Regions from separate parts of the Vibrio apostichopi genome, predicted to be linked through region 1. Evidence: predicted binding sites of a transcription regulator. Region 1 holds the regulator's gene; each other region holds the start of a gene.
The links. Region 1 encodes PurR, which represses purine synthesis genes. Its sites were predicted from a motif close to TNANGNAAACGTTTNCNTNA; they were not measured.
Positions count from the first base shown of each region.

Region 2: the regulator PurR is predicted to act here: its motif matches at 1,633-1,652, upstream of QUF19_RS13475 (NCS2 family permease).
Region 3: the regulator PurR is predicted to act here: its motif matches at 2,213-2,232, upstream of QUF19_RS25305 (formate--tetrahydrofolate ligase).

Region 1 covers NZ_AP028067.1:2,493,040-2,497,332, forward strand. Annotated here, with positions in the region: gene torD (molecular chaperone TorD) at 212-859, shown strand; gene purR (HTH-type transcriptional repressor PurR) at 1,177-2,181, shown strand; cyclic di-GMP riboswitch class I at 2,352-2,437, shown strand; gene QUF19_RS11085 (TfoX/Sxy family DNA transformation protein) at 2,565-3,155, shown strand; partial or broken gene QUF19_RS11090 (IS3 family transposase) at 3,271-4,235, shown strand.
Region 2 covers NZ_AP028067.1:3,029,354-3,033,646, forward strand. Annotated here, with positions in the region: gene gpt (xanthine phosphoribosyltransferase) at 1-238, opposite strand, end outside; gene QUF19_RS13475 (NCS2 family permease) at 323-1,612, opposite strand; gene vcdP (small protein VcdP) at 2,132-2,218, opposite strand; gene QUF19_RS13480 (aminoacyl-histidine dipeptidase) at 2,675-4,147, shown strand.
Region 3 covers NZ_AP028068.1:1,915,012-1,919,304, forward strand. Annotated here, with positions in the region: gene QUF19_RS25295 (CreA family protein) at 71-547, shown strand; gene QUF19_RS25300 (inosine/guanosine kinase) at 664-1,968, shown strand; gene QUF19_RS25305 (formate--tetrahydrofolate ligase) at 2,263-4,011, shown strand.

The DNA of each region.
Region 1 (4,293 bases):
TAAAAGCGAGAAACATGAATCTTTTTTGATACAAGACAATCTAAAACCTTGCTATTTATCGTCCATCGCAATTCAATATAGGCATTACGACTAACGAGTCACTTTGCGTTTAGCAAATAACCTTGTTATTGAGCCTTGGTGTGCTTATGCCCAAATGACTTCACGATGCTTGGGTATATAAACATCACAAGACTAAATCAGGATCTATGAAATGAAAGATACGAAAGCATTCAACGAACAAAGAGCTGAAATATACTGGTGGCTATCAAGCTTGTTCGCTAAAGAGCTCACACAAGAAGAACTCGATCACTACCACTCTGTTGAGATTCGTTCTTTTCTGACTGGTTTAGGCGAAAACGAAACACTTAAGCCTGCGATTGATAAACTGGTAGACGCATTGAACCGTCTACAAACACGTGAAGATGCCCAACTAGAACTGTCTGCTGACTTCTGCGATCTATTCTTAAAGACAGATAAACATGGTGCTCTACCTTACGCTTCAATGTATATCGGCGAAACGGGTCTGTTAAACGACAAGCCAGCCAAAGACATGGAAGACATCATGGCTAAGCACAACTTGGTGGTAAACCAAGATCTAAAAGAACCAGCCGACCACATTGCTATCGAACTTGATTTCCTTGGTAATCTCATCATCCGTTCAAATGAAACTGAGCTTGAAGAAGAATTAGAAAAATCGTTCGCTGTTCAACAACAGTTTATTGAACAACAACTTCTTACTTGGGTACCAAAGTTCAACGCTAGATGTCGTGAGATCGATTCATTCGGTTTCTATGCATCGGTTGCCTCTCTTCTCGTTGCCTTCTGTAATCTGGACACTCAGTATTTAGCGGGTGAATAAGATTCGCTGATGATTAAGTAAACAAATTCAATAAAATGTGACAATTCACCCAGATTTCTGGGTGAATTTTATTGCGAGTAATTTCTAGTCAGTCTAAAATTGTGACCGCAAACGATAAAATATGAAACATTCACGAAATGCTATGCTTATTTAAGTTCAGAGCATTTCGGTGTTAAGACAAGCCGCTCAATAGCGGTTTTTTGTTTTTTAGCACTTTAATACCCCAAAGAGCCCTACAAATTTAAGCTCTTAGTTAGGTAGCTTAACGGCTACTTTATTCCGTACTTTGGGAAAGTAGCTTCTAATAGGATAAAACCATGGCCACGATAAAAGATGTCGCTCGCTTAGCAGGCGTATCAACTACCACCGTTTCTCACGTAATCAACAAAACGCGTTTTGTTGCAGAAGCGACTCAAGAGAAAGTAAACAAAGCCGTTGACGAATTAAACTACGCGCCAAGTGCTGTTGCTCGTAGCTTGAAATGCAATTCAACACGCACTATCGGCATGCTAGTGACTCAATCAACAAACCTCTTCTTCTCTGAAGTGATCGATGGTGTTGAAAGCTACTGCTACCGTCAAGGTTACACTTTGATTCTGTGTAACACGGGTGGTATCTATGAGAAGCAACGTGACTACATTCGAATGCTTGCAGAAAAACGTGTAGATGGCATCTTGGTTATGTGTTCTGACTTAACAGAAGAACTTCGTGGCATGTTAGATCGCCATGCAGATATCCCAAAAGTTGTCATGGATTGGGGGCCTGAAACCTCTCAGGCTGATAAAATCATCGATAACTCTGAAGAAGGCGGCTACCTAGCAACTAAGTACCTGCTAGAACGTGGTCACACAAAGATTGCTTGTTTAAGTGGCCACTTAGACAAAGCAGCATGTGTAGAACGCATCGCGGGTTACAAACGCGCACTCAATGAAGCGAAGGTCACAACCGACGAAAAGCTCATCATTGAAGGTAACTTTGAGTGTGATACCGCTGTACTTGCGGCTGATAAAATTGCTCAGATGGAAGATCGCCCTACCGCTGTGTTCTGTTTTAACGACACAATGGCACTTGGCCTAATGAGTCGCCTGCAACAGCAAGGCATTCGTATTCCTGAAGATATTTCGGTTATCGGTTACGACAACATTGAACTTGCAGAATACTTCTCTCCACCATTGACGACGGTTCACCAACCTAAACGTCGTGTTGGTAAAAATGCATTCGAAATTTTATTGGAACGCATTAAAGATAAAGATCATGAAAAACGTGTCTTCGAAATGCATCCTGAAATTGTTGAACGAAGCACAGTTAAAACGTTAAATTAATTGATAAATCGAGTTTAATTTCATTAAGCGCACCTTTGGGTGCGCTTTTTTTATAAGCAGCCAAAATAAACCCAGTTGCATAACACCAAGATCATTAATTGAAGCAACATCACATTTTGAAATATCAGGTGTGAGCCTCATTCAACAAAAACTTTATTCTATTAAGTCAGTCACGCACAGGGCAAACCACTCGAAAGAGTGAGACGCAAAGCTTCCGGCCTAAACCACTCGTTGGTATGGTAGCGGGGTTACCGATGGCAAAATGCAGTAGTTACTAACAATTTAGTAATTTACGGCTTATTGACAATTTAATTGCAACATTTTGCTAATCTCTCGGACCTGCTTATTTGGTGGCGTAGTTCAAATACACCGAGATAAATAACATGGATAAACCGATACTAAAGGACTCAATGAAATTATTTGAGCCCCTAGGAAAAATAAAATCACGCTCAATGTTTGGTGGATTCGGGCTTTTTGCTGATGACACTATGTTTGCTCTGGTTGTAAATGACCAGCTGCACATAAGAGCGGACAAAGACACAACAAAGCAATTCGAGCAACAAGGGTTTCAACCATACGTCTACAAAAAACGTGGTTTCCCTGTCGTCACTAAGTATTTCGCATTGCCGGAAGGTTTGTGGCAAGACCAAGAAAAAATCTTGCAACTTGCTACGACGTCTCTGGGTTTTGCTAAAGAAGAGAAAGCTGAGCAGTCTTCTGCTAAGCCAACTCGACTAAAGGACCTCCCTAACCTTCGACTGGCTACCGAGCGTATGTTGAAAAAGGCGGGGATCGATTCCGTAGAATGTTTATATGAATCTGGCTCTGTAAACGCATTTAACGCCATCAAGGAATCGCATGCTTCCTCAGTCAGCATTGAGCTGCTTTGGGCGCTTGAAGGTGCGATCAATGGTACTCATTGGTCTGTAATACCGCAGCAACGTCGTGAAGAGCTTATCAGTCGCGTCAATTAATATTGTCAGTTCAAACTATCTACATAACTAAGCCGCATTCTTGCGGCTTTTTTTATAAAAGTTGTACCGTCCTAAATATGGTTGACACATTTCCAACATGAAATTGGAGAGTGTCATGAAAACAACAAGTAGACGTACTCAACGAGATTATTCTCTTGCCTTTAAATTGGCAGTCGTAAGCCAAGTTGAAAAAGGCGAAATGACTTATAAGCAAGCTCAAGAACGTTATGGGATCCAAGGTCGCTCTACCGTTTTAGTTTGGCTTCGCAAACATGGTCAACTAGATTGGTCTAAAGGAACAGAACAATCGAGAGCGTTAGGAGCGACTATGTCAAACTCTTCCTCAACTCAAACCCCAGAGCAACGAATCAAAGAACTCGAGCAGCAATTAGAAGAGACTCAGCTCAAAGCTGAGTTCTTTGAAGCGGTTGTAAAAGTCATGGATCGAGATTTCGGTGTCCGAATCTCAAAGAAGCGCAAGGCCGAGTTATTAAGGAAAAAACGGTCAGAAAGTTGACCGTCACTAAAGCTTGTCACTTCATCGGTATTACACGACAAGCTTTCTACAAGCGCTGTGTTACAGAAATTCATCAGACAAAGAAAGATGAATCAGTACTCGGTTTTGTGAAGGAGCAAAGGATGATGCACCCTCGTATAGGGGCTCGTAAGATCAAGTATTTACTTGCTCAGAATGATATTGAAATCGGTCGAGACCGCTTATTTTCTCTGCTGAGAATGAATCGATTATTAGTGCCGAATCGAAGGGCTTATCATCGAACCACAAACAGTAATCATCGCTTTTACTGCCATCCAAATCGAATCAAAGAAGGCTTAATACCGGAAAGACCAGAGCAATTATGGGTTGCAGATATTACTTATCTAGCAACGCGGTGTGGTAGTACTTATCTCAGTTTAGTGACGGACGCTTACTCAAGAAAAATCGTGGGCTATCACATAGGTGATGATATGAAAGCTCGCACGGTCAAGCAGGCCTTTTTAAACGCGTTGAAAGAGCGGAAGAATACAGGTGAGCTTGTACATCACTCAGATCGAGGTGTTCAATACTGCTCTGTGGAATACTGCATATTTCGGAGCTAGCCGACCGCCTATTTCGGTTTTAATCGACCACCAAATCCGT
Region 2 (4,293 bases), 540 kb from region 1:
CACCTTCAGGAGCTTTAACGACTGTCATATCACGTTGGTGATCGTGGTCGTAGCTAGAAATACAAATCGTATCTACGTGACGAATACCTAGTTCACGAGCCAAGATTGCACCAGGAACCAAACCACCACGGCTTACTGCCCAGATACCTTTCCACTGTTCTGCTGGCATTTGCTTTTCAGCTAGTTGACGGCAGTAAGTCTGCATGTTGTCCCAAGTGATAACGAATTTGTTGCTCATAGTATAAAACCTAATAATTTTGTCATGTTATTAGAGGCTATGCCTTACATAGCCTCTTCAGCGATTAAGCAGAAATCTAGACGATTAAGCGAAAATGTATTTAAGAATAAAGATAACCGACATTACCCACACAGCAGGTGAAACGTCGCGACCTTTACCACTTAGCAGCTTAATTGCAGCGTAAGCGATGAAACCTAGTGAGATACCCTCAGCGATAGAGTACGTCAGCGGCATAAGCAGGCATGTTACCACGACTGGTGCAGCTTCCGTAAGATCACGCCAATCAATGCCAACTAGGCCTGACATCATCAGAATGGCTACATAGAAAAGTGCACCTGATGTTGCGTAAGCCGGAATCATACCTGCAAGTGGCGAGAAGAAAAGAGCCAGTAGGAATAAGATACCAACTACAACCGCAGTTAGACCGGTACGACCGCCTTCAGCAACACCCGCAACACTCTCAACGTAAGATGTCGTGTTTGATGTACCTAGCAATGCACCGATAGACGTTGCTGTTGAGTCAGCAAGTAGTGCCTTGTTTAGACGAGGCAGTTTACCGTCTTCTTTGATTAGGTTTGCTTTCGTAGCAACACCAACCAGAGTACCCGCTGTATCGAACAAATCGACGAACAAGAATGCGAATACCACTGAAATCATACCAATTTCAAATACAGCAGAGAAATCAAGCTGCATGAACGTTGGCGCTAGGCTTGGTGGAGTAGACATGATGCCGCCGTATTGAACGTCACCAATTGCAATGCCGATAGCCGTGATTGCTAGAATCGCAATCATTACAGCACCTTTCACACCGCGGTGAACAAGAGCAATAGTCAGGAAGAAACCAAGCGCACCTAACATTGGCGCTATCGCAGTGATATCGCCAAGTGAAACCTTAGTCGCAGGGTTAGAAACAACGATGCCTGCATTACCAAGTGCGATGAACGCAAGGAAAAGGCCGATACCCGCAGAGATACCAACACGCAGAGACATAGGAATCGAGTTGATGATCCATTCACGTATCTTGAAAATGCTTAAGAAAATGAAGATGACGCCAGATACGAAAACCGCTGCCAAAGCAACTTGCCACGTGTAACCCATGCCCATAACAACAGCGTAGGTAAAGAAGGCATTCAGCCCCATACCTGGTGCTTGTGCGATTGGGTAGTTAGCGACAAAGCCCATAATGAAACAGCCAATAGCTGCCGCTAAACAGGTTGCTACAAATACAGCGCCATGGTCCATACCAGCATCAGCTAGAATCATTGGGTTTACAAAAATGATGTAAGCCATTGTTAGGAAGGTTGTTAGACCTGCGATGATTTCAGTGCGCACATTGGTGCCATTTTCACTGAGTTTGAATAGCTTTTCGAACATTATCGAATCCTATAAGGGTAAAAAGTAAACGGTTGCGTAAACGATTGGCTGTGGATTATAAAGTTATCAAATAACAAATTCCAGATAGAATTAAGGCTCTAATCGATATTTATCAGAATGCCGTATGAAACAAAGCGATTAAAAAGACAGGAACCAAAGATTAAAAACCTGTAAAAACAACAAATTATATAACAAAAACACGATAAGATTACTTGGTTATTTTTTCAACCATCGGTTATTTCCATTGAGAATGTAGCCATCATATTCTCAATTTAAACCCACAAGAGTTGTGTATTTTTCAACAGGATCAGTAATAATACGCAAATTGATATTTTAGCGTTTAAAAAACAACCACTGTGAATAACAAAAAATGATGAATTTAACAGGTAGGTAAAAGTAGCAGGCAAAAAAAACGCCACTCAAAACTGAGTGGCGGTAGAATCTGTCAACCAAAAGGGCTGTAAAAGAATTCCAATATATAGGGGTGAACAAAACTGTTCGAGTTACATGCTTACGGTATTAGTAACCGAAGCTTGTAGGGTATGCAAAGTTGCTAGTGTAAACAGAGCTGTTAAGCCAGAACATTGCAGATGGTAAACCTTTCATAACTATCACCTTAATAAATCAATAAAAAACGAATTTGATTTCTCGGTTCCTTGGAGGCGATAAAACGGACTCATCCTTTGAGCATTTACTCTTCACTTCAGAAGTTGGTTATTAATATACCCGAAAGAAAAAAGATTACAAGTATTTTTTGCTGTACGTCACACTTTTGGCTAATTCTGGTTATTTAAGAAACTTAATTTTGTAATTAAATTACAAAATAGACTTAAACAAACGTTTGCTTACACCATTTATAAGCATCAACACACTTACTTGTGATCAAATGAACAAGACCGCTTTCAAAAATTGAAACATTTGACGTTTAGAAGCGCTACTCGTCAAAAGCCTCAAGTGGTATGCTGTTGCCATCAAAACAGACCCATATTTTAGATTTTTGTTCTAGGTTTTTACTCATAAGAATCCTAAATATATGGTTACCAAATAAAAAAGGAGTCATCCGTGTCTGAATTCCATTCTGAGATCAGTAAATTATCCCCTGCCCCTATTTGGCAGTTCTTCGATAAGATTTGCTCAATCCCACATCCTTCTAAGCATGAGGAAGAGCTAGCTCAATACATTATTGCTTGGGCAACAGAGCAAGGTTTAAATGTACGTCGCGACCCAACGGGTAACGTATTCATTACTAAACCTGCAACGCCAGGCATGGAAAACAAAAAAGGTGTTGTGCTACAAGCGCACATCGATATGGTTCCACAAAAGAACGAAGACACGGTTCACGACTTCGCTAAAGATCCTATCCAGCCATACATCGATGGTGAGTGGGTTACAGCAAAAGGCACAACACTTGGCGCTGATAACGGCATGGGTATGGCTTCTTGCCTAGCGGTTCTTGCTTCAAACGAAATCAAGCACGGCCCTATCGAAGTTCTACTAACCGTAGATGAAGAAGCGGGTATGACGGGTGCTTTCGGTCTTGAAGCGGGTTGGTTAGAAGGTGATATCCTTCTTAATACCGATTCAGAGCAAGAAGGCGAAGTGTACATGGGTTGTGCTGGCGGTATCGACGGCGCAATGACTTTCGACATCACTCGTGATGCAGTCCCTGCTGATTTCGTTACACGTAAGCTAACGCTAAAAGGCCTTAAAGGCGGTCACTCTGGTTGTGATATTCACACAGGTCGTGCAAACGCAAACAAATTGCTTGCTCGTTTCCTAGCGGGTCACGCAAAAGAGCTAGATCTTCGTATCGTAGAGTTCAAAGGTGGTAGCCTTCGTAACGCTATCCCTCGTGAAGGCTTCGTAACGGTGGCAGTACCGGCTGCAAACCAAGACAAACTGGCTTCGCTATACAACTACTACACCGAGCTTCTATCTACTGAGCTGGGGAAAATCGAAGACAGCATCGTAACATTCAACGAAGAAGTAGCCGTTGAAATGGGTACCCTTGCTCAAGCAGAACAGGCTCGCTTTATCGCAGCACTTAACGCATGTCCAAATGGCGTGATTCGTATGAGTGATGAGATTGAAGGTGTTGTTGAGACTTCTCTAAACGTTGGTGTTATCACAACAGAAGAAAACTCAATCACGGTACTTTGCCTGATTCGTTCACTGATCGACTCTGGCCGTAAGCAAGTTGAAGGCATGCTTCACTCTGTTGCTGAACTGGCTGGTGCGAACATCGCGTTCTCTGGTGCTTACCCAGGTTGGAAGCCAGACGCTGATTCAGAAATCATGCACATCTTCCGCGATATGTACGAAGGCATCTACGGTCACAAACCAAACATCATGGTTATCCATGCTGGTCTTGAGTGTGGTCTATTCAAAGAACCTTACCCGAACATGGACATGGTTTCTTTCGGCCCAACGATCAAGTTCCCTCACTCTCCAGATGAGAAAGTGAAGATCGACACCGTTGAGCTATTCTGGAACCAAATGGTTGCACTGCTTGAAGCAATCCCAGAAAAAGCTTAATTCGATAAGCTATGTGTTTTTCAATAAATGGTGTTTTCCAATAAATGGGCTCTTCAATAAATAGTACTTTTCAGTAAGCACCGTTTATCCGAGACAAAATAAAACAGGTACTCAATGAGTACCTGTTTTTGTATCTAACCTTTGTC
Region 3 (4,293 bases), on a different replicon from region 1:
CTCTACACTCGTATTCAAGCTTTCAATATTCCTATAGTAAACAGAACTATATAAATAAAAAGGACTTCTTATGAAAAAAGCCTTAATAGCAGTTGGTATCATGACATTGTTGGCTGGCTGCTCAGACAACGAGGTTGGCGACGTTTCTCTTGGTTTCTTCACAATGAAGGATATCAAGATGTCTTCTTTAGACGACGATAAGATCGCGGGTGTAACTTGTCATATCGCATCCATCGAAGCGAACCTTAGCCTATCGGATCCAAGTGATAGCTCAATCTCTTGTCGTCAAACCGGTGAAATCACCCCTGAAATGATTGCTCAAATAGATAAGAGTAAATCAGGTGAAGTGGTATTTAAGAAATCGAAAAGTATCTTTTTCAAAACAATGAAAGTTCGCCGCATCTACGACGCAGAGAATCAATCATTGCTCTACTTGTCTTACACCACTAAAGAAACAGAGGGTAGCTTCAAACACAGCCTTTCCACTGTTCCTCTATGGGGTACAAAGGCTTACGTTGATCCTGCTACGTTAGTCCCTACGGAATAATGAGCTTGAATCACCTGTACAGACATTGTGCAGGTGATTCAAAATGTAATAAAAATGAAAGAAACAGAAACAAAATGTGATATCATGCGGCAAAATTTTTTCACTGTATTTTTCATATGAAGTTTCCTGGACAGCGTAAATCTAAGCACTATTTTCCAACTCACGCCCGTGATCCGTTGGTCAACCAAATTCAACAAACGCCTAAGTTGCATCGCGCGACTATTGTCGGCGTAGGTCAAACTATTGTTGATATCGAAGCCCGTGTTGACAACGCGTTCCTTGAAAAATACGAACTGAGTAAAGGTCACTCGCTTGTACTGGAAGAAAGTAAAGCCGATGCCCTGTACGAAGAGCTAGTTGAACGTGGTTTGATCACGCATCAGTACCCTGGCGATACCATTGGTAATACGCTGCACAACTACTCTGTTCTTGCAGACAGCAAATCGGTTCTGCTTGGCGTTATGTCTAAGAAAATCGAAGTAGGCTCGTTTGGTTACCGCTACCTTTGCCGTACCTCTTCTCGCATGAACTTAAACCACCTACAAACAGTTGATGGTCCAATTGGTCGTTGTTACACGCTGATTACCGAAGATGGCGAACGTACGTTTGCGATCAACGAAGGACACATGAATCAACTGCTTCCTGAAAGTATTCCTGAGCAAATTTTCGAAAAAGCATCTGCATTGGTTGTATCTTCATACCTAATGCGCGGCAAGCCTGAAGATCCAATGCCAAAAGCCGTACAAAAAGCGATTGAATATGCGAAAGCACACAATGTGCCTGTTGTACTGACGCTTGGTACTAAATACGTGATCGAAGGTAATGCTGAATGGTGGCAAGAATACCTGAAAGAGAACGTCACTATCGTCGCTATGAACGAAGACGAAGGTGAAGCACTAACCGGTGAAAAAGATCCATTACTTGCAGCGAATAAAGCGCTTGAATGGGTTGACCTTGTTTTATGTACCGCTGGCCCTATTGGCCTGTACATGGCAGGTTACACGGACGAACTAGCGAAACGTGAAACCACACTGCCACTGTTACCGGGTAACATCCCTGAGTTCAACAAGTTTGAATTTAGCCGTGCTATGCGTAAGCAAGACTGTGTAGACCCAGTAAAAGTGTACTCTCACATTGGCCCTTACCTTGGTGGTCCACTTGAGATTAAGAACACCAATGGCGCAGGCGACGGTGCACTTTCTGCACTGCTACACGATATGGCAGCGAACAGCTACCACCACGTGAATGTGCCAAACTCAGAGAAACACGAGCACGCTTGTCTAACGTACTCGTCATTGTCTCAAATTTGTAAGTATGCCAACCGTGTAAGCTACGAGGTATTGACTCAACACTCACCTCGCCTTTCTCGTGCCCTACCGGAACGTGAAGATAGCTTAGAAGAAACATACTGGGATCGTTAATCGATCCTATTAGGTTGTCTACTGGTTGAGGTTAACGCCTAGTTAGATTACCCATTTATCGAAGGGCTGCTATATGCAGCCCTTTTTGTATTCGTTATTTATGCAAACACAATTAAAGGTAATCAAATCGAATATTTTGCTTGTTTAAGATTTGATCTCGCGCAATGACTCTTTAGATCTGTTATCTTCCAGCACATAATTCGTGTGGTTTGCCTTTACTTGGCAAAATTATACAGTACTATCGCCACGCAAACGTTTACGTACCACCTTTCGGTTCTGATATAAGGATCAAATATGCTATCTGATATTGATATTTGTCGCTCTACTCCCCTTAAAAACATCAGTGAGGTTGCTGAACAAGCAGGCCTGAATCAAGATGAACATCAACCGCTAGGACTCCATAAGTCTAAGGTTTCTTTAAGCTCCCTTGAACGCCTGTCTGGGCAACAAGACGGCAAATTGATCGTTGTGACTGCTATTACACCTACGCCACTCGGTGAAGGTAAAACAGTCACCACAATTGGTCTTGCACAAGGTCTCGCTAAAATTAACCAATCTGCGATGGCGTGTATTCGTCAACCTTCTATGGGGCCAGTATTTGGTGTCAAAGGCGGTGCTGCTGGCGGTGGTTATTCTCAAGTGGCGCCAATGGAGCAGTTAAACCTCCACCTAACTGGCGACATTCATGCAGTGACAGCAGCTCATAACCTCGCCTCTGCCGCTATTGACGCTCGTTTGTATCATGAGCAACGTGAAGGATTAGAAGCCTTTGAAGCACGCTCTGGCTTAAAAGCGCTAGATATAGACCCAAGCAGAATCGTTTGGCGACGCGTGCTCGACCATAATGATCGTGCACTGCGCATGATCACTGTCGGTAAGAACGAGGCAGACAAAACAATCAACGGTTTTGAACGCGAAGATGGCTTTGATATCTCGGCCGCTTCAGAGCTCATGGCCATTCTTGCGTTAGCTGACGACCTTCAAGACCTGCGCAAGCGTATTGGTCGTGTGGTACTCGCTTATAACCACCAAAGCATGCCATTAACCGCAGATGACTTCAACGTTGCAGGCGCAATGACCGTAACAATGAAAGATTCAATTGAACCAACATTAATGCAAACACTTGAAGGGGTGCCAACGTTGATTCACGCAGGGCCTTTCGCAAACATTGCACATGGTAACTCTTCAATCATTGCCGATAAGATTGCTCTCAAACTGAGTGATTTTGTTGTGACTGAAGGCGGTTTCGGCTCCGACATGGGTTTTGAAAAAGCGTGCAACATCAAGGTTAAAGCATCGAATAAAAAACCTGATTGCGCAGTGATCGTCGCAACACTACGTGGCCTAAAAGCTAACTCAGGCTTATACGATTTAAGACCGGGTACAGCATTGCCAGAGTCAATCTTCAATGATGACCAAAACGCCCTTATCGCTGGCTTTGAGAATCTAAAATGGCACATCAACAACGTTAAGCAATACCAAGTGCCTGCCGTTGTCGCCATCAACCAATTCCCACAAGACTCGATTCAAGAATTGAACACGTTGAAACAGCTGATCACCGATTTTGATCCGAATGTGACCGTTGAAATCAGCGAAGCTTTTGGTAAAGGCGGCGAAGGTGCGACGTTGTTAGCTCAAGCCGTGGTCAATGCTTGTGAAAGCGAGAGCGACTTTAAACCGCTTTATGAGTCGGAGCAGAGCTTAGAAGAAAAGCTAATGGCAGTTGCCGAGGTCGGTTATGGTGCAGCAAGTATTTCGCTATCACCTTTAGCGAGGAAACAACTCGCTGAATTCAATCAACATGGATACAGCAACCTGTCAGTGTGTTTGGCAAAGACACCGCTATCTATTTCGACAGAAGCACAAGTTAAAGGCGCGCCTACCCAGTTTGATGTACCCGTTAGAGAACTGAAGCTTTGTGCCGGAGCAGGTTTCATCTACGCTTTGTGTGGCAATGTAATGACCATGCCTGGCTTACCGGATAAACCAGCTTTCATGTCTCTCGACATCGATGCCAATGGCAACATTATCGGATTAAGCTGATTTATTGATTCACTAATTCTTTATAATTCATCAATAAACGCAGTTACATGTTAACTGCGCTTATTGGCAGTTCTGCAATAGAATCCCTATTGAACCCAATATACTTCCACCAAACCGAACGACCATCAGCAACCCCAAAACACTTAATTAAACACAAACGGATCTGCAAAGTTTTCGTGGTACTTAATTGTCCAACTGGCAAGCTTAATTGCAAAAAGTTGCACTAAAACCATGATTATATGCAAAGCTTGTTTTAAGTTCTGGGTCAAGATCACATTAAAA